One region of the Pantoea sp. PA1 genome, then DNA from elsewhere that is predicted to be linked to it. Evidence: predicted binding sites of a transcription regulator. Region 1 holds the regulator's gene; each other region holds the start of a gene.
The links. Region 1 encodes CRP, which controls carbon source genes, mostly activating them, when cyclic AMP is high. Its sites were predicted from a motif close to ATGTGANNNNNNTCACAT; they were not measured.

Region 1 (6,870 bases):
CAGCGAGGGGGTCAGCATGGTGTGCTCACGCGCCAGAATGGTCATCGCATTGATGTGCTCGACGATAAACTGGCTGTGCGTGACCCAGAGCCGCATATCTTTCAGATACTGGGCGTTGAAACCCGGCTCCTGCATCGCCTGATTCAGCGAGTTAAACAGCGCATTGTGCGCCTGATTCACCTGCACACGCTGATAAGCCAGTTTGCCGGGTGCCTGTTCCTCTCCCAGCAGGAGGCGCAGCGCATCCTGATAGGTTTCCAGCGCGTCATGGGCATTTTGCCGCAGTAAGCCACTCTGCCACTGCGGCCAGAGCCAGATCATGCCGCCAAAGGCGATCAGACAGCCCATCAGCGTATCCATCAGTCGCGGCAGCAGAAACTGCGCGCCATTCAGTGAGAGGAGCTGCAGCGAGTAAACCGCGGTGACCGTAAAGCCAATCATCGACCAGCCATAAAACTGACGGGTAAAGCGATAGCTGATAAAGGTAATCGCCAGCATCACCAGCAGGACGACAGGTTCCGGCACCGCCAGACGCAGTGTGGCCGCCGCGACCACCAGACCGGCAAAGGTGCCGAGCGCACGGTGCTGGATACGGACGCGGGTGGCGCTGTAGCCGTTCTGGCTGACGAACATGATCGTCATCAGAATCCAGTAGGGCTTAGGGATGTTGAAGAAGAGCGCCAGCGCGCTGCCCAGCATCAGCATGACCGCAAAGCGACCGGCAGTGCGCAGCGCTGAGGAGCGAAATGAGAGGTAGCTGCGCAGCGCCGGGAGCAGCGGCAGACGGCGCTGGCGGTCAGCCATCAGGTCGCGCTGGTAAAGCGGTTTCTGGGTGCGCAGCACCCGCGCAATGCGGTTGAAGTGATAAAGGCAGAAGTGGCCCACCGGATTGTCGGGATGCTGACGGGCGATCTTCTCCAGCGCGCCAAGCTGTTTATCCATCGCAAAACGATCGGCTAACTGGTGGTAGAGAATGGTATCGGCCAGCACCCGCAGCCGGGCTGAGATGGTTTTGGCGTTCCAGCGGATCACCGCTTCAGCATGGCTCTGCTCAACCAGTTTCTGCACCTCTTCCGGCCGGTGCAGGCTGACCGAGATGTGCTCCTGCAGATCCAGCGCCACCTGAAAGGCGCGCGTCAGCCGTTTATGGCTATTGTCGCGGCTCGCCGACAGCATATGCATCTGCTGATAACAGGTGTTGATCAAATCGACCACTTTCTGCTGGCGAGCCAGCAGCGGCGGCAGCGCCTTCTCCGGATCGGTCAGCTGCGTCAGCAGGGTATATTTGGCGTCGCAGTAGTTCGCCAGCTCGCGGTAGATCAGACTCAGGCTTTCGCGCATCGGCTGCTCTTTCCACAGCCAGAACCAGAACCAGTTAAACACGCCATACCAGAGGGTGCCGCCGATATAGAGCAGCGGCGGCACATAGATGGGCATGCGGCCCGTCAGGCTCAGGGTAAAAATAGCGGCGATGAGGGTGCCGGAGAGCAGGCGGCCATGCAGCGGGCTGATCTCCCCGGTGACACCCAGCAACAGGGGCATCGCAAACAGGATTAGCGGCAGCGGAACCGCATGCAGGGTAAGCCACTGGATCAGGAAGCTGCCAAGCGCAAACAGGCTGCCGCCCACAATCAGACGTTTGAAGAAGCGTTTATGCGGGGTATCGAGACCGGCAATGTTGCAGCAGGCGGGGACTAACGAGAACAGCAGACCTTTTTGCAGGTCGCCAGCCAGCCAGCCCAGCGCGACCGGCAGGCAGAGCACCAGCGTTTGCCGCAGGGCATAGTTCACTTCAGGGTGATAAATAATTCGACGCCACATCGGCTCAGCACAAACAATAACGGCGTGATGCGAACATCACGCCGTGGATGACAGGAATTAGCGGGTGCCGTAAACGACGATGGTTTTACCGTGTGCAGAGATCAGATTCTGATCTTCCAGCATCTTCAGAATACGGCCCACGGTTTCGCGTGAACAACCTACAATCTGGCCAATTTCCTGACGGGTAATTTTAATTTGCATGCCGTCGGGATGCGTCATGGCATCTGGCTGTTTCGCCAGATTAAGCAGAGTCTGTGCAATGCGTCCGGTCACGTCGAGGAAAGCGAGGTTACCCACTTTTTCTGACGTCACCTGCAGGCGACGCGCCATCTGCGATGAGAGTCGCATCAGGATGTCAGGGTTCACCTGAATCAGCTGGCGGAATTTCTTGTAGGAGATTTCCGCCACTTCGCACGCGCTTTTAGCACGAACCCAGGCGCTGCGCTCCTGACCTTCTTCAAACAGGCCAAGCTCGCCGATGAAATCCCCCTGATTCAGGTAGGAAAGAATCATCTCTTTGCCTTCTTCATCTTTAATCAGAACCGCGACGGAACCTTTCACGATGTAGTAAAGCGTTTCAGCTTTTTCACCTTGGTGAATCAGCGTACTTTTGGATGGATACTTGTGAATATGGCAATGGGACAGGAACCATTCGAGTGTAGGGTCTGTTTGCGGTTTGCCGAGAACCATTCGCTATTATCCTCTGTTGTAATCGTGCCCAAAATACAGGGGGCAGTTTTCCCTGTCAGGCGGTGAAAGCTTCAAGCGTTTCCTTTTCAGGAAATTATTCGGGCCGCATCAGGCGCAGTGCGCATCATTCTTCCCGGCTTCGCCATCGGGTGACGAAAAATATTTTCAGCTCTGTTTGTAGCACAGCTTTTGCCGACTGTCTTCTGTTGTCTCGCTTCAGCTAAGGGCGGATTTCTCTGGATTGCTGTTTATCAGGCGAAAGCGTACTCTGGCGACAAAACAGCGTATTCCGGAGCAAAAATCATGCAGGCAAGAGTGAAATGGGTAGAAGGGATGACATTCCTTGGTGAGTCATCCTCCGGCCATCAGATCCTGATGGATGGCAATTCAGGGGATAAAGCGCCCAGCCCAATGGAGATGGTGCTGATGGCGGCGGGCGGATGCAGCGCGATCGATGTGGTATCAATTCTGCAAAAAGGCCGCAACGATGTGGCTGATTGTGAAGTAAAACTGACCTCAGAACGTCGTGAAGAGGCGCCGCGAATCTTTACGCACATCAACCTGCATTTTATCGTGAGTGGCAAAGCACTCCAGGATAAAGCGGTCTCACGCGCGGTGGATCTTTCTGCTGAAAAATATTGCTCGGTGGCCATCATGCTGGGGAAAGGGGTGACGATGACGCACAGCTATGAGGTGGTTGAGCTGTAATAGCCGCAGGTTTTTTTAAAGTTGCTGGCAGTCCGGTGTGAGGCCGTGCCTGGATGGGGGAATTCACTTTGAGACTGTGCCTGCGCAGAAAACCGGGTCGGATCGATTTGTGGTGGTTCGCTGTCAGGCCGTGCCTGCGCAGGAAACCGGGTCAGATCGGAAAGTCGCTTGAGCCAATCCATGGCCGCTCGGCCCGCGCGATTACGCACCTCATCCCTGAGGTGCGCCCGTAGCCGGGCCAACGCGTTGCGTTGTTCAAAAACGCTCCCGGCGTTTTTATCCGGGCGGCGGGACGCTTTCCTCTTCTGACCCGGTTCCCTGCATGATGAGCTTTCGTGTTGCTGTCAGATTCTTTGTATGCAGGTTTTGTTTGTAGCGGCCTTACTGAAACCGGATGCGGCTACCGGACATGAAGTGAAGGGAGCATACGCCTGTAGCAAAGCATAGCGGGCCAGGAATGGCGGTTTTGCGTCTTTACGAAAGGCGTATTCTCCCTGAAGCCTGCTCAGCAGTAAGCCTTAATCCGCAGAAAAACCGGTTTTACATTTTTGCAAAAGGCATCTGCTCTCTGAGGGTTTTTTGCTGACCTCTTACTCTATCCGTTTACCTTCCATCAGCCGCTTCACCAGCGGCCCCATGATCAGCTCCATCGCCAGCCCCATTTTACCGCCGGGCACCACCAGCGTATTGATGTGCGAGATAAACGACCCCTGCAGCATCGCCAGCAGATAGGGAAAGTCGATATCCTCCAGTCCCTGAAAGTGGATCACCACAAAGCTCTCATCCAGTGACGGGATAGCGCGGGCGGCAAACGGGTTCGAGGTATCCACGGTCGGCACGCGCTGAAAGTTAATATGGGTGCGGGAGAACTGAGGCGTGATGAAGTTGATGTAATCCTCCATCGACCGCACTACCGAATCCATCACTGCCTCGCGGGAGTGGCCGCGCTCGCTGGTGTCCCGCACCAGCTTCTGAATCCATTCAAGGTTAACAATCGGCACCACGCCCACCAGCAGATCCACCTGTTCTGCGACGTTATGCTGCGCGGTGACCACGCCGCCATGCAGGCCTTCATAGAACAGAATATCGGTGTCCTGCGGCAGCGGCTGCCACGGCGTAAAGGTGCCAGGCACCTGATTCCACGGCACCGCCTCATCATAGGTGTGCAGATATTTACGCGACTGGCCCTGTCCGCTTTGACCATACTCTTTGAAACTCTGCTCCAGCAGGCCAAAGTCGTTGGCCTCCGGGCCGAAATAGCTGACGTGACGTCCTAAATCGCGCGCTTTACGAATCGCCATATCCATTTCAGGACGGGTAAAGCGGTGAAAGCTGTCGCCTTCCAGCTCCGCCGCATGCAGATTTAGCTGCTGGAAGATTTTGCGAAACGCGAGGCTGGTGGTGGTGGTTCCTGCGCCGCTGGAACCGGTCACCGCGATAATGGGATGACGAGCAGACATAGAAAAGCTCCCTGTGTGGTCGGGCAATGAGCATTGTTATCATGAAATGCCCGCCGGTGCATCAGCCGCGAAATTCTTTGCGCGGCATAATATTGACCGACTCATGCAGTTCCGACCACACCAGCACCACTTCGCCAGACTCCAGCTGCCGACGCACATCCGCGACCTTGTCGACCAGGCTGCGCTCCTGTTCGCCATAGTCGGTGCCTTCGCGCAGCACAAACGTTTCAATCAGGTTTTCGAGGGTCTCCGGGGAGACCTGTTGCCAGGGAATAATCACGCGATCAGTTATCCAGAATAGGGGCGATCCACTGGGGGATGCGCTGTTCCAGCCACATTTCGGGCTGACGTAACGTTCCACCGACAAAGCCGACGTGGCCGCCGTGTGGGCTCAGTTGATAAGTAATAGTGGCAGATAATTGGCTGCTGTGCGGGATCACCTCATCGCTCATAAAGGGATCGTCTTTCGCATGGATGATCAGCAGCGGTGTTTTGACCTGCTTCAGCCACGGCATGGCGCTGGCACGCTGATAGTAGTCGGTCGCATCCGCAAACCCGTGGGCACGGGCCGTGATCGCGTCATCAAAATCACGCAGTCGCCGCAGGGCTTTCAGCTGCGCCAGGTTGACCGGCAGCGTATCCGGCCAGGCGTGTAGCTTGCGGCGGGCATTTTTCTTCAGTTGCGCCAGCAGATAGTACTGATAGACGCGAGAAAAGCCGCGCTCCAGTCTCAGGCTGCAGGGTTCCAGCTGCAGCGGGGCGGAGACGATCACGCCCGCATCAACCCCGGCGTCTGCACCCTGCTGACCCAGCAGGCAGCCCAGCATATTGCCGCCCAGCGAGAAGCCTACGGCGGCGGTGGGCACGCGTCCCCAGCGGCGATGCAGCCACTGCAGGAAAAAGCGGGCATCGTCCGTTTCGCCGGAGTGATAGATCCGGTTCAGTCGGTTAGGCTCGCCGCTGCAGCCGCGAAAATGCATCACCACCGCCAGCCAGCCGCGCGCACGGCAGATTGCCATCAGACCATGGATATAGGGGCTGTGAAAACTCCCCTCCAGACCGTGAAACAGCACCACACGCGGCTTATGCTGCGCTGCGTGCGGATCTTCGCTCCAGGCGAGGTCGACAAAATCGCCATCCGGCAGATCGAGACGCTGCCAGTGGGGCTGGAGAGTGACATGGCGCCGCAACAGGCGCGGCAGCACGGTCTGCAGATGCGCATTACGCAGTGAGCCCGGCGGGATAAAGCGCTCATTTCCGGGTCCGGTAAATTTCATGGGGTAAAAGCTTGTCTGTTCCATATCACACTGTTAGCTTCGAAAGGTTTTTTCTTGCAGGGGTAAGGAGTACCCGATTGCCATGGAACTGAGTCTTTTCTTATCGATGTTAGGGTTTCTCTGGGTCGCTGCCATTACGCCAGGCCCTAATAATATGTTACTCACCGCCTCGGGCGCTAATTTTGGCTTTGTGCGCACCATTCCGCTGATGATTGGCATCATGATCGGCATGCAGGTGATGCTGCTGATGGTGGCCTTTGGGGTGGGTGGCCTGATCCTGCTCTATCCGTCACTGCATCTGATGCTGAAAATCGCCGGCAGCCTCTATCTGCTCTGGCTGGCGTGGAAAATCGCCACAGCCAGCTATGAAAAGCTGGAAACTGACCAGGGCCCGGATGCGCCGATGCCATTCTGGCAGGGAGGCGTGCTGCAGCTGATCAACCCCAAAGCCTGGCTGATGGCGCTGGGTGCGGTCGCCAGCTTCAGCCTGGCAGGGGACGCTTATCGCCATTCGATTGCCGCGATAAGCATCGGCATGTTTATGGTCAATCTGCTGTCGGGCGCAATCTGGATGGGATTCGGCGCGATGATTGGCCGCATTCTGCGCAGCCGTCGCGCCTGGAAAATCTTCAACCTCGCCATGGGGCTGCTGACTGCCGCCTGCGTGCTGTTAATCTGGCACTGAGTTAACTGGATGCGCGTTCAACGCGCGTCCAGGGCAGTACTTCGCGGACCACTGACGCGTTCGGATTACGGATCTTCTGCAATAGCAGCTGCACGCTGCGAGCGCCCAGCTGGTTCATCGGCTGTTCGATGGTGGTCAGCGGCGGATTCAGGCTGCGGGTGAACGGAATCCCATCAAAACCGACCACCGCCAGATCCTCCGGCACGCGCAGACCTGCCTCCAGTGCCGC
Region 2 (6,870 bases), on a different contig from region 1:
GAGCGGACCTTATCAGGCGCGCGAGCTTTGCGAGCATATTCATCTGGAAGGGGCGACGGCGCTGGCCAGTTACGAGAGTGATTTTTATGCCGGAACGCCAGCGGTGACCGTAAATCGGGTAGGTCAGGGTAAAGCGTGGTATATCGCGTCGCGTAATGATCTGTCGTTCCATCGGGATTTTTATGGTGCACTGATTAAGCAGCTGGAATTACCGCGCGCACTGCCGATTGAGCTGCCACCTGGGGTGGTCGTTCAGCGGCGTACCGATGGTGAACAGGCGTTTCTGTTTGTGCAGAACTTTACTGGCCAGACGCAGCAGGTGTTATTGCCTGCCGGGCTGAGCGATTTGATTGATGGCACACCCATGACAGGATCGCTGATGCTGGCAGCGTGGGGATGCCGTGTGTTGAGCCGACCGCTGGAATAGGGAGAGCACAGGCTCAGGGGGCCTATGCCCCCATCACTTCAAGAGATGGCATTCTCTGCAGGAAGAGCGGGGTTTTTGCTGTTGATGCAGGGCTGGTTTTTTAGAGGCCGAGGGCAGGAAAAGGCTATCTTCTGCGGGCAGTCACGGCATGGCCCGCTCGTTTTCGTGTATCAGTCGTGAGTGGCGGGCAGCAGCCCGCCTTTTTATCCTCTGAAGGAGAACAACATGGTGAGTCTGAAATCGTTTAAGCAATATTTCAGCCGGCAGCCGATTACGGCACAGGAGGTTGAGATAGACAACGCGCTACTGGAACGGCTTGTCGAGTGCTTTGGCGGGCGTGACAATATTCAGCAGGTGGACGCCTGCATAACCCGGCTGCGGGTGAAGGTGACCTCACTGAAGGCGGTGGATACGGCGGGTTTACAGAAGGCAGGGGCAATTGGCGTGGTGATTCTGGGACAGGAAGTCCATGCGATATTTGGCAGGCAGTCCGACCCGTTGCGTCAGTTGCTGGAAGAACGTTTCTTTCAGCCGGAATGAGGCACTGTTCTGAATCCGGGACAAAAAAATGGATAACCGTCGCCGGTTATCCATAAAGCCCCTGCATAAGAGCTTAACAATGACCCCAGGGAGGCGATGGCGCAGTTACCACCAGGCTTCGACCTGTACGCCGAAGTTCCAGGTGTTATTACTGGTGTTGTCTTTAAAGCTGTGTCCATCTTCTGAGTCATTCAGATAAGAGGCAAACAGGCGCAGTTCCGGACGAGACATAAATTCGGGACCGGCTGCCAGACCCAGTGCCAGCGTATATTTCTGTCCTGCTGCTTTGTAGTCGCTGCCCACTTTGTTTTCATCTTTCTGCCAGAAGCTACCCACTTCGCCGATGCCGCGGACATATTGCGTAAACTGATACTGACCGCGACCAACCAGCGACAGCAGGGTACTTTTACTCGTCTGGGCGGTGATATCGTCTGCTGATCCCCAGGTAAAGACCTGGTTCAGAGAAAATTTGTCGGTGACCGGCAGCAGACCGGTATTGATCACGCGGTAGCCGCTGGCGTTGCGGGTATCGTTATACATGTCATACCAGCCGCCGCCCTGCGAAATCATATTCTGCGCCAGACCTTTATTGGCGTACTGGAAGACCAGTTTCTGGTAGCCGCCCCACATGTCCTGGCTGATTTCACTGGTGAGCATGACGCCATTATCCGCGTCATAGAGACCCCCATATTCCTTCTGTTTGTTGGTGGTGTTTGGCATGGCGTAATCAATACCAAACTCGGTCCAGGCTCCACTCCAGGGTTTCCAGCCGGCATAGCGCAGATCCAGGTAGTTAATGTTGACGTCGTTGTCGCCATCGACGCGGTAATCCACATCATTGGCATCGCCGCGAATCCAGGCAAAAGAGACAGCACCCGGACCCAGCGTGTAGTTTTCGATACCGGCACCCGAACCAGAGATATTCCAGTACTTTGTATCAATAATGTGCAGGTCATGACGCTGATAGTAGCGTTTACCGCCCCAGATCACGGCATCTTTGTCACCCGGCACCAGTCCTTTGATCTGCAGATTAAGCTGGCGCAGGCCAAACTGAGCATCGTCACCGAAGGTGGTTTCGTTATCATTTGAGCCGTCGGAGAACATACTGACCATGGTGTCGACATAAAAACTGACATCATCCTTCTTGTAAACCTCACTGCCCAGTTCGACCTCGCCGTAAGTATCCGCTTCGTTGCCGAGACGGCCGACTTTGTTCTTTTGATACTCTTCAATACCGCCATCCTGCGATACGCCCACCCCACCACGGAGATAGCCATGGAAATCAATGTTGTCGATAGCGGCATAGAGCGTCGGGGAAGTCAGGGCCGCAGCAAGCGCCACGGCAGCAGTACGTAACCTTGTTTCCATGTTATCCTCATTTTTATTTGTAATACGTTCACATGACAGCGGCAGTAAACGCTTTTTGTCAGATGAGTGACAAATAAAATCGCGATAATGTGTGAGATACTGCAAATAAAGCGGCGCTATTTGTAACGATTAGTGAATCAGATCACCAAATCTCAATATGTGAAGGTATTACTTTTACTTTTTATTCATGCAATGTGACAGCGGTGGGCTGGCTGACACCACGGCTGTGATACCATTCCGCCATTGGTCATCAGGGATGCGAATTATGAAATCAAAAAATGCCACCTTAGAGGATGTCGCACGCCACGCTGGCGTCTCGTATCAGACGGTTTCGCGGGTTTTGAATAAGTCGGCAAACGTTTCGGAATCAACGCGGCGCAAGGTGGAACACGCTATTGAAACGCTGCGCTATGTACCTAACAGGCTGGCACAGCAACTGGTGGGTAAGCAGAGCACCACGCTGGGTCTGGTGACCACCTCGCTGGCGTTGCATGCCCCCTCGCAGGTGGCCGCTGCGGTTAAACGTTATGCTAATGCTGCTGAATACCAGGTGCTAATCGCCATGATTGATGAGAACGTCAATCAAAGCCTCCAGGATTGCATCAATGAGCTGAAGTCTCAGCGGGTGGACAAGGTGATCATCAACGTCCCGCTGGAGAGCCACGATGCTGAGCAAATCGTGCAGGAGAATGACGATATCCTTTGTCTGTTTCTGGATGTCGATCCTTACAGCGCGGTGTTTAACGTTTCGTTTAACCCGGCTGACGGCACCCGTGCCAGCGTTAAATATCTCTATGAGCAGGGCCATCGCGAGTTCGCCCTGCTGGCCGGCCCCGAGCAGTCGGTTTCAGCAAATCTGCGTCTGAAAAGCTGGCTGGATACGCTGGAGAGTTACCGTCTGAAGCCCGTCAGCATCAGCCACGGTAACTGGGACGCACAGAGTGGTTACAACGGTGTACTGCAGCTGCTGCGGGAAGCGCCCGGATTCAGCGCACTGCTGGTGGGCAACGATCAGATGGCGCTGGGTGTGCTGAGCGCGCTGCATCAGCGCGGTGTGGCGGTGCCGGGCCAGATCTCTGTGATTGGTTATGACGACACCTATGAAAGTGCGTTTTTTCATCCGGCGCTGACTACGGTGTCGCTGGACCTCGATTTGCAGGGCAAAGAGGCGGTTGCAAGGCTGTTGCTGGCCAGCGAACAGGATGAGCAGCGTTCTTCCTCGATTCTGCCGGCTAAACTGGTGGTGCGCAGTTCAACCGGTATGGCCGGACAGCAGCAGCGGGATTTAAAGCAGATAGCAGAACAACTGCGCCTCATCGCCAGCCGGCTTGAGTAGCCAGCCGGCATATTCCAGGTACACCTGTTAACGGCAAATCCTGAAAAGCCGCCGGTGCAGGCGGCTCTGCCAGGGACTGAAGCAGGCGAGCGCCCGTTTTCCCGGTCGTGCGGTTAATGCGCGGTGGCGGTTTTCGCAGCCGGGCGCTGTGGCAGCAGCACCAGCAACGCGATGATGATCAGGCCCAGCGTCAGCGAGGCACCGTAGCGACTCAGCGCGAGCCCGCCCGAGGCAAGCGGTTTATCCAGAAAATCGCCCACCACTGCACCCAGAGGCCGCGTAAGGATAAAGGCCGCCCAGAATAGCGCCGTGCGCGAAAGCGAGGTAAAGCGACTCGCAGCCCAGATAAGCGCCAGCGCACCCGCAAACAGCAGAATACCGCCATCGTAACCCAGCCCTTCACTGTCTGCCGCCCAGTCACCTAATGCCGTGCCCAGCGTCTGGGAAAACATGATGGTCACCCAGTAGAAGGTCTCAGTGACGCCATTGTTCACCGAACTGACCGCCACCGTGCCGCAGGTTATTTTCCAGAGAAACAGAGAGAGGGTCAGCAGCGTGATTAGCAACAGAGTGCCGCCCGGATAGCCAATATTCAGGGAGCGGTCGGCAAAATCTGCCAGCGTGGTGCCCACCGTGGTGGTTGCCACCACGGTGAACCAGTAAATCCATTTATTGAAACCGGGACGGTTAATCTGCACCACCACCGCGACCAGAAAGATAATGGCGAAAATCAGCGTACCGGTCAGATATCCCAGATTCATTGACATAGTTACCGCATCGCCGCCGGTTTCACCCAGGGTTGTCGCCGCGATTTTGGTTAACCAGAATGCCGCGGTTACGGCAGGCACTTTACTCAGAAAAAGCGATGCTGTGTTGTTATTTTGCATAGGGTCACGCTCCGGAAAAAGCCCAATATGAGCTAACAGAGCAGGGATGTTATAAGAGTATTCTTAAGGAAAGATGAAGCGCCGGAAAGTGGGGCAGTTAACGCGACAGGGCTAAAGATTCCGGCCTGATGAGCCGATAAACAGGAGCTGATATCTCAGAGACTGCACCCTGTCATAAACGTTCTGCGCACATCCCTGTAAGCATCCCGGCCTCAGAAACAACGGCCAGCCAGGTCCGGGCGCCCGCCATGCGCGATGGCCGGTTTCGCCTCAGGCTCACCCAGTGACTGTCGCCTCCTGCCGCGTCAGACGGACATTTACGGTTATAATCAGGTCTGTAGCGACGAGTATTGAGCTTGTTTAGTATCGTCAGCAACATCGGAGTCGGCCGCCATGAACTTAATGATTAAACCCTCTTTCACAGCCGTCTGGTCTACAGACGCGCAGGGTATCTGCGTTGCCAGTCAGGAAACACCGGCTGGCCTGATGCCTGCCCTGAAGGGGGTGACGCTGAGTTCCTGGCTGGAACTGGCGCAGGCTGACGATGATGCAAAGATCGCGCTGCAGCTGACCGCGGCGCTGGAATATCTGACCCCTTTCTACTTTGAAGTGCCTATCCACTGTCTGGACGGCGAAACACGCCGCGTCGTGGTTTCCGGCCTGCCGGAGAGTCTGCCTGGCACCTCCCACCAGAAGTACAACGGCTTCATACTGGATGTGACTGCGCAGCGTAAAGCGCTGGAGGATGCGGTGCGCACGGCGGCGGAATATCGCCTGCTGATCGAGAACAGTACCGATCTGATTGCCCATTGTGATGCGAATGGCAGATACGTCTCGATCTCGCCCTCCTACAGCGAAATGATAGGCTGGAGACCTGAAGAGGTGGTTGGTCAGTTGGTGGTCGATTTCCTGCATCCTGACGATCGCGAATCTGCCTCGGCAGCGCTGGCACATATCTTCAGCGGCGGAACGCTGCCGGATGTGGTTGAAGTACGTAAACTGCATCGTGACGGTCACTACCTCACGCTGGGCACCAAAGCCTGTGGCGTCAGCAATCCCTCTTCAGGCAAAAATATCGGTGCGGTGCTGGTTTCGCGTGACATCACGCGTGACAAGGAAAGGATGCGAAATCTCGAAGAGCTGGCGACCCGCGACCCGCTGACCGGGCTGCCTAATCGCGCCTGGATTAACGAGCAGATTGGCCGAATGCTGGCGGAGACAGAGGACCCGGCTTTCACCACGGTGATGTTTATCGATCTCAATGGATTCAAGGCAGTGAATGATCTTATGGGCCATGCGACAGGGGATGCCTTACTGCAGCAGGTCGGTGAACGGCTGCAGCGCTGCATGCGCCCGGGCGACTCGGTGGCCCGGATGGGCGGCGATGAGTTTATTGTGGCCGCAAAGTGCAGTCATCGCGGGGTGGCATCGGCCATCGCCCTGCGCATTATTGACAGCCTGGAGGCCCCCTTCGTCATCGATAACATGGACGTGCGCATCGGTGCAGCGATTGGCATCAGCCTGGCCCGCTTCGGAACGGCAACGGCGAAAATGCTGTTCGAGCGCGCCGACAAAGCGATGTATCAGGCTAAAGCCCGCCGCGATGGCTCCTATCAGTTTTTTGAGCAGGCAGCCCTGTGATCACTGGCTGTACAAATCCTGTCGGCCGCTGCGCTTAGCGCCATCTCACTCCTGTCTCCCGCACTTGAAGATCACGTCTGCTGTCCCGGCTCACGCTCCTCATACCCCTCCTGAGCCTGCTGCATGGTTTCGCCATGTTGCTTCGCCCAGTTGACCAGCGCGACAAACGGGTCCTGCAGGGTTCTGCCCAGAGGCGTGATCGCATACTCCACCGCGACAGGTGATGAGGCGATCACGTGCCGGCTTATCAGTCCGTTTCGCTCCAGACGGCGTAATGCCTCAGTCAGTGATTTGTGGGTAATGGGATCGAGCCTGCGCTTAATGGCATTAAATCGCGACGGCTGTGAGCACAACACGGTCAGGATTAACACCGACCATTTGTTGGCAACCTGTTCCAGGATCGGGCGGGTACTGTTGATCTCTGCCAGCAGAGCGGTGATATCGGTGGCCATGCGGTTTCCTCAAGGATATCTGATGTACATCAGGTGCGTAATTGACACTAAATATACGAAATGTATCATCCATCGTTCAACCTCTTTACGGAGTGGCAATGATGAAACTGAGTGGAAAAGTTGTTCTGGTGACCGGTGGCAGCAGCGGTATTGGTCTTGCCATCGCTCGCCGTTTTGTACAGGAAGGCGCACGGGTTTTTATTACCGCCCGACGCGAAG
Region 3 (6,870 bases), on a different contig from region 1:
TTTGTAAAGGGAATGGTTAAGGCAACCAGCGACATGTGGCTGAAGGGATGGGATGAACGCAATGGTGGCAACGTCAGCCTGCGGCTGAGCGAGGAGGAGGTGAGCCCCTACAGGGCTGATTTCTGCCAGGAGCCACGCTGTTTCGAGCTGAGTCAGCCCGCCCCGGCGCTGGCAAACGACTGGTTTCTGGTGACCGGGTCGGGAAAATTTATGCGCAACGTTCAGCTGGACCCCGCGGACTGCCTGGCACTGCTGCAGGTCGACAGCCAGGGGCTCTCCTGCAAAATTCACTGGGGGCTGGTCAATGGCGGGCTGCCGACCTCCGAGCTGGCGTCACATTTTCAGTCGCATGCGGTGCGCAAGGCAGTCAGCGGCGGCAGAGATCGGGTGATTATGCACTGTCATGCCACCCACTTTATGGCCCTGAGTTATGTGGTTGAGATGGAGTCGGCGCGCTTTACCCGCCTGCTGTGGGAGGGGAGCACCGAGTGTCTGGTGGTCTTCCCGGATGGCGTGGGCGTGTTGCCCTGGATGGTGCCCGGCACCGATGAGATCGGCGCCGCGACGGCGGCGCAGATGCAGTCGCACACGCTGGTGATGTGGCCGTTCCACGGCGTCTTTGGCACCGGCCCGACGCTCGATGAGACGTTTGGGCTGATTGACACCGCCGAGAAATCATCTGAAGTGATGGTTAAGGTGCTGTCGATGGGCGGGATACGTCAGAGCATCACCACAGAACAGCTGGTCGCGCTGGGTAAACGTTTTGGTGTCACGCCCTGGCAACCAGCACTGGATGCGGGGCCTGCCCATGTTGCGTAAAGCCTTTGTGATGCAGGTCAATCCGGATTGTCATGCGGAGTATGAGCGTCGTCACTCACCCATCTGGCCCGAACTGGCTGAAACGCTGAAAGCACATGGTGCCCGTAATTATGCCATCTGGCTGGATGAGGAGCGGCATCTGCTCTTTGCCAGCGTGGAGATTGAATCGGAAGCGCGCTGGAACGCAGTGGCGCAAACGGCGGTCTGTCAGCGCTGGTGGGCCTCCATGAAGGATCTGATGCCCTCTCATGCGGACAACAGTCCCGTCAGTCAGCCGCTCCGGCCGGTCTTCTTTCTCAGCTGAACGTGCAACAGGGCGGGAATCCCGCCCTGAATCTTACCGCTGAGCCTGACAGAGTCCTGTCAGGGTGGGCCACATCGCCATCAGCGTATCAATAATACTCTCCAGGTCTGCGCGCTCCGCACCTTCCCGCGCCCGCACCGACATGCCCTGAAGCAGACAGCTCAGATAGCGTGACAGCGCAGCAATGTCCACTGACTCTCCCAGTTCACCACGCTGCTGACGCGAGCAGAGGAAATCCTTTAAAACCTGCTCCTGTGACTGATGCTGCTCTTGCAGCATGGCCGCAATATCCGCGGAAGCCGCCGACAGGGCGCTTGAGGTGCAGATAAAGAAGCAGCCGCCGGGCGAATCGCGTTCGGTAAAGCAGGCCGCGGTAGCGCGGAAATAGGCCTCAACCGCCTCAGAGACCGCCAGCTTATCATCGCCCAGTGCCGCGTCACGCCAGGCGCTGAATTTCTCAACATAGCGCTCCATCGCGGCGCGGAACAATCCCTCTTTATTGACGAACTCCGCATAGAGCGTCGGCGCTTTAGCACCGGTAGCGGCCACCAGATCGGCGAGCGAGGTGCCTTCGTACCCGTGGGTCCAGAACAGGGTCAGTGCCTTATCGAGAGCGGCTTCACGATCGAACACTTTGGGACGGCCACGACATTTCCGGGTATCGCAATCCTGAACCTGACTCATACATCCTCTCTGACTGGGGAACACTCTATTAAATTACCGATCATTATAAAAATGTGCAAGGGCAGAGAGGCAGGCCATCCTCCGGGGTTGCCATTTTGTGCGCCAGCCCGGTTTTATCGCCCCTATGGTTAAGTCAGAAAAGGGGCTGAAGCCCATAATCACGCCACTTCGCGATTAAAATAACGCTCATTAAATAAATATTGACGGCCAGCCTGATCGGGGTCTATCATTTATTTAACGGTCGTTAATTAAATAGCGACAACCGATTTCAGACCCACTGAACACGATCACTGAAAAGAGAGAAGATTATGAAAACCATCAAAACTACCCTGGCTGTTCTGGCACTCACCACACTGACTTTTGGCGCGTCTGCCGCTGACCTGGTTACCAGCGAACCGGCTAATCAGCAGCCTGTCGGCACCATCTCTGTGCTGGGCGGCACCAACCTGAGTTCAGTCGAAGCGCAGCTCAAGGCCAAAGCGGATGAAGCCGGTGCGAAATCATTCCGCATCACCTCAACCAGCGGTCAGAACAAACTGCACGGCACGGCTGTGATTTATCAGTAACCTGGCATCCGGCAGATATGAAGAAGGGGTTCGTTATGAAACGTATCAGTATGATAGTGGCGGCGGCCCTGCTCAGTGGCCTCTCGTTCACCAGCGTGGCGGCGCAGCAGGTGAGCAGCACGCCACTGGATCAGCAACGCGTGGGCGTCATCAGCGCGACGGGCAGCAGCAATCTGACCTCGCTTGAGCAGCAACTGTCAGAAAAGGCCAGCGATGCCGGAGCAAAGTCTTTCCGCATCACTTCGACCTCTGGCAGCAACAACCTGCATGGCACCGCCATTCTCTATAAATAAGAGAAACAGGCTTCAGATAACCTGATTATCTGAAGCCTTTTTTTTATCCTCTCCGCGCCGGTCTTAGCCATTACTGCGAAGCTGAGGATAACGGCGGAAAATATAGACACACCACAGTAACGCCACCAGACCGATCATCCCCCCGACGTTGCCGACTTCCGACATATTCAGATAGAGACTGACCTGGCTTCCCAGCAGCGCGCCTGCGCCTATGCCGATATTGTAGATGCCGGACATGAGTGACATTGCCACATCCGTTGCATCCGGCGCCAGAGACAGCACCCTCACCTGCATACCCAGTCCAATCATCATCATCGCCATGCCCCAGACGATGCACAGGATAGCGATCGCCGCCGGACGAACCGCAGCAAAGATCAGCAGTCCCATGCAGAGGGTGATCAGCGCAATCGCGGCAATCAGCAGCGCGGAAGGGAATTTATTGCCCAGGGTGCTGAACAGCACGCTGCCCAGAATACCCGCAGAGCCAAACAGCAGCAGCAGCAGGGTGGTGAAATTGCCGCTGGATTGCGCCACGCTCTGCATAAAGGGCTCGATGTAGCTGTAGGCCGTGTAGTGCGCGGTCACCACAATGGTCACCAGCAGATACATGCTGACCAGCGCCGGACGACGAAACAGCATCGGCACGCTGCTCAGCGAGCCGGTGTGTTCACTGGGGAGACGCGGCAGTATCCGTACCAGCATGATCATCAGTACCAGTGCCGACAGGCCAATCGCGCCGAAGGTGGTTCGCCAGCCAAGATACTGACCCACCACACGGCCAATCGGCACCCCCAGCACCATGGCCAGTGCGGTTCCGGTCGCCAGCATACTCAGCGCCTGCGTTTTCTTTCCGGCCGGGGCCACGCGAATAGCCAGTGAAGCCGTGATCGACCAGAACACCGCGTGAGAGAGGGCGATGCCGACGCGTGAAACCATCAGCGACCGAAAGTCCCAGGCGAAAGTCGACAGGACGTGACTGACGATAAAGATCGTAAACAGCACCCCCAGCAGCAGTCGCCGCTCCACGTTGCGCGTCAGCAGCATCAGCGGCAGTGACAGCAGCGCGACTACCCAGGCGTAGATCGTCAGCATGATCCCGACATCCGCCGTCTGCATGGAAAAGTCAGCCGCAATGTCCGAAAGGAGACCCACCGGTACAAATTCGGTGGTATTAAATACAAAAGCCGCGATGGCCAGCAAGACCACGCGTAGCCAGGCAGTTTTACGTGAAACAGTTGTTGGTTGCATGAGGTGTCAAATCTGTCAGTACAGCGAATTCGGATGTGGCAGACATCCAGCGAAAGTGACCTGCGTCACAAATTACAGACCATTGTAGTGAATAAAGCGGGAAGCGAAACCTGATAACCGGCTTTTAAGGCGGAAATTTTTTTATCGCCCCGTTCAGGGGCGACGGGACGAGATTACTGACCGCGGCGAGGCGGCATCATGCGCAGCAGGGTATTGTCTTTAAGCAGATAGTGATGAAACAGCGCCGCCGCCGCATGCAGCCCGATCAGCCAGTATCCCAGCGGTGCCAGGGTTTCATGCCAGTCGATCAGCGTATCCGCCAGGTCAAAATTGGGCTCCGGTGCAACCGGCATGCTGATGCCAAACAGCCACCACTCCCGCCCCTTGAGGTAGCGCGACGACAGGCCGAGGATCGGCAGGGTGATAAACAGGGCATAGATCAGGGTGTGCGTCAGATGAGCCACCCCGGTCTGCCAGCGCGGTGCGGCTGGCGTAATGGGTGGCGTGCGATGACGGGTACGCAGAAACAGGCGGGCGATCATCAGCACCAGAACGGTCGCACCTGCGCTGAAGTGGGTGATGATCATGGCGTACCCCTGCCAGGAGCCGCGCTGCACAAAGCCGCGCAGCTCAATGGTGGCGTAGGCTGTCACGACCAGTAAAAAGGTCAGCCAGTGAAGGGCGATCTGAGAACGCGCAAACTTATCCCGCATCGTGCTTTCCATCAAAAAGAGTCAGGAAGAGTAACATAACGGAAAACGGCGCTGATGCTTAACAAATTAGCGCAGCGGTAAGTAGATTTCACGCCAACACCCTCCGACAGCTTAGCGTGACCCCGGCGTATGTTTCTGGGCGACGCTGAGCGGCGTCTCCGGTAGGTGGCTGGCATTAATCGGGCAGCAGTTCTCACAGCCGATAGCCCCCACGTAATATTTTTTTGCCTGAAGAATGGCGGCATTGACGTGATAAAAACTGCCCAGAAACAGTCGGTTTTCCATGTCGGGAAGATGCGGGCAGCCAGCGGCATGCACCACATGATTATCGTTATATCCCGATTGTTTATTGACGTAGTAGTAGAGAGCCACAGGCGTTCCTTGTTGCCGTGTTAAGAGGCAAAGCAGATGAAATGATTCAATAAAACCGATTATAGCGGGAATTGTGGGGTTTTTTCGCGGGGGATTTTCAGGGAAGAGGATGAGCGACAGTCAGCGTGTGGTGCTGCCAGGCCTGGTGAGGCCATCCGGGCCTGGCAGAAGAGGGAAATCAGAGCTTTTTGCGGTGCAGATGCCAGGCCACCAGCAACGCCAGCAGCAGCAGGGTGCTGATAAACAGCGTGATGCCGTGCCAGCCAAAGTTATGCCAGAACAGACCGCCCAGCGTCCCGGCGACGCTGGAACCCACGTAGTAGCTGAACAGATAAAGCGATGAGGCCTGGCCCCGCGCCCGGCGTGCGCGCGGGCCAATCCAGCCACTGGCAACCGCATGGGCGGCAAAGAAGCCGGCGGTGAACAGCATCATCCCCGGCAGGATCAGCCAGAGCGAGTTGAACGCCGTGATCAGCAGTCCCAGCAGCATAATGGCGGTCGCACCCAGCATCACCGGTCCCCGTCCCAGCCGGCTGGTCAGCGCACCCGCTTTCGGCGAACTCCACGAGCCGGTGAGATAGACCACCGACAACAACCCGACCACGGCCTGACTCAGATGCCAGGGGGCATCCAGCAGCCGGTAGCCGATGTAGTTAAACAGCGTGACAAAGGCACCCATCAGCAGGAACCCTTCGGCAAACAGCCAGGGCAGGCCGGGATCGCGCCAGTGCAGCCGGAAGTTAATCAGCAGGTTGCGCGGACGCAGCGTGATGGGGCGGAAATGACGTGACGCGGGAAGGATCTTCCAGAACATCAGCGCCGAAGCCAGCGAAAACAGGCCAATCACCGCCACGGCGATCCGCCATGAGAAGAGGTCGGTCAGTACACCGCTCAGCAGACGCCCGCTCATGCCGCCGATAGAGTTTCCGCTGATATAGAGCCCCATAGAGAAGGCGACGACCCGCGCATCCATCTCCTCGCTGAGGTAGGTCATGCCCACCGCCGCCACTCCGCTGAGCGACAGCCCCATCAGCGCCCGCATGATCAGAATGCCGTGCCAACTGCTCATGGTGGCTGAGATCAGCGTGCAGATGGCGGCCAGCATCAGGGCTGTCACCATCACCGATTTACGGCCGACAGCATCCGAAAGCGGCCCGGTCACCAGCAGGCCCAGGGCCATCAGGCCGGTTGAGATAGAGAGTGACAGGCTGCTGGTCGCCGGTGAGATGCCAAACTGATGCGAGAGCACCGGCAGAATCGGCTGGACACAATAGAGCAGGGCAAAGGTCGCCAGACCGGCGGAGAAGAGGGCCAGCGTCACGCGCATAAACTGCCGCGAACCCCGACGGATATAACCTGACGCAGCCACCGGTTCCGAAGGCATACAACCCGCCTCTTCATTTACCGCGGCGGCCTCTGTTGAGTGACTCACACACTTTCCTTTAACAGTAAAAAAACCTGTCGTCAGCTTAGGCAGGCATCATTATGATGTCTAATATATTAATAATATTAAATGAGACATTTCAGATATGAATATTGAGTTGCGTCACCTGCGCTACTTTATTGCAGTGGCCGAGGAGCTCCATTTCGGGCGCGCGGCCCGGCGGCTGAACATCTCCCAGCCGCCACTCAGTCAGCAGATACTGCAACTGGAGGCAGAAACCGGGGCCCGACTCTTTAACCGGACCAACCGCAGCGTTCAGCTGACCGCTGCCGGACAGCAATTGCTGAACGATGCCCGCGCCATCCTGCTGCAGGTCGAGCAGGCGGCCGACCGGGCAGCCCGGCTGCATCGGGGAGAAGAGGGCGGGCTGCGAATCGGGTTCACCTCCTCGGCGCCTTTTACCGCGGTGGTCTCCGACGCGCTGTTT

Region 2: AC1V0D_RS15405 (maltoporin) is a predicted target of CRP. The motif match lies at 2,425-2,442, and genes of this name have one in related genera.
Region 3: AC1V0D_RS05845 (sugar transporter) is a predicted target of CRP. The motif match lies at 3,968-3,985, and genes of this name have one in related genera.

What each region holds. Positions count from the first base shown of each region.
Region 1 covers NZ_JBXGEE010000005.1:17,236-24,105, reverse strand. Annotated here, with positions in the region: gene AC1V0D_RS17695 (YccS/YhfK family putative transporter) at 1-1,821, opposite strand, end outside; gene crp (cAMP-activated global transcriptional regulator CRP) at 1,879-2,511, opposite strand; gene AC1V0D_RS17685 (OsmC family protein) at 2,815-3,219, shown strand; gene AC1V0D_RS17680 (phosphoribulokinase) at 3,810-4,679, opposite strand; gene AC1V0D_RS17675 (YheU family protein) at 4,741-4,959, opposite strand; gene AC1V0D_RS17670 (hydrolase) at 4,964-5,980, opposite strand; gene AC1V0D_RS17665 (LysE family translocator) at 6,039-6,641, shown strand; gene AC1V0D_RS17660 (LacI family DNA-binding transcriptional regulator) at 6,643-6,870, opposite strand, start outside.
Region 2 covers NZ_JBXGEE010000003.1:404,055-410,924, reverse strand. Annotated here, with positions in the region: gene AC1V0D_RS15415 (beta-galactosidase) at 1-427, shown strand, start outside; gene AC1V0D_RS15410 (PTS sugar transporter subunit IIB) at 653-967, shown strand; gene AC1V0D_RS15405 (maltoporin) at 1,073-2,335, opposite strand; gene AC1V0D_RS15400 (LacI family DNA-binding transcriptional regulator) at 2,601-3,671, shown strand; gene AC1V0D_RS15395 (COG4705 family protein) at 3,785-4,558, opposite strand; gene AC1V0D_RS15390 (diguanylate cyclase domain-containing protein) at 4,952-6,199, shown strand; gene AC1V0D_RS15385 (winged helix-turn-helix transcriptional regulator) at 6,271-6,651, opposite strand; gene AC1V0D_RS15380 (SDR family NAD(P)-dependent oxidoreductase) at 6,750-6,870, shown strand, end outside.
Region 3 covers NZ_JBXGEE010000001.1:1,188,425-1,195,294, reverse strand. Annotated here, with positions in the region: gene rhaD (rhamnulose-1-phosphate aldolase) at 1-819, shown strand, start outside; gene rhaM (L-rhamnose mutarotase) at 809-1,123, shown strand; gene AC1V0D_RS05860 (TetR/AcrR family transcriptional regulator) at 1,157-1,807, opposite strand; gene bhsA (multiple stress resistance protein BhsA) at 2,116-2,373, shown strand; gene bhsA (multiple stress resistance protein BhsA) at 2,409-2,666, shown strand; gene AC1V0D_RS05845 (sugar transporter) at 2,730-3,914, opposite strand; gene cybB (cytochrome b561) at 4,088-4,627, opposite strand; gene AC1V0D_RS05835 (hypothetical protein) at 4,739-4,999, opposite strand; gene AC1V0D_RS05830 (MFS transporter) at 5,178-6,383, opposite strand; gene AC1V0D_RS05825 (LysR family transcriptional regulator) at 6,529-6,870, shown strand, end outside.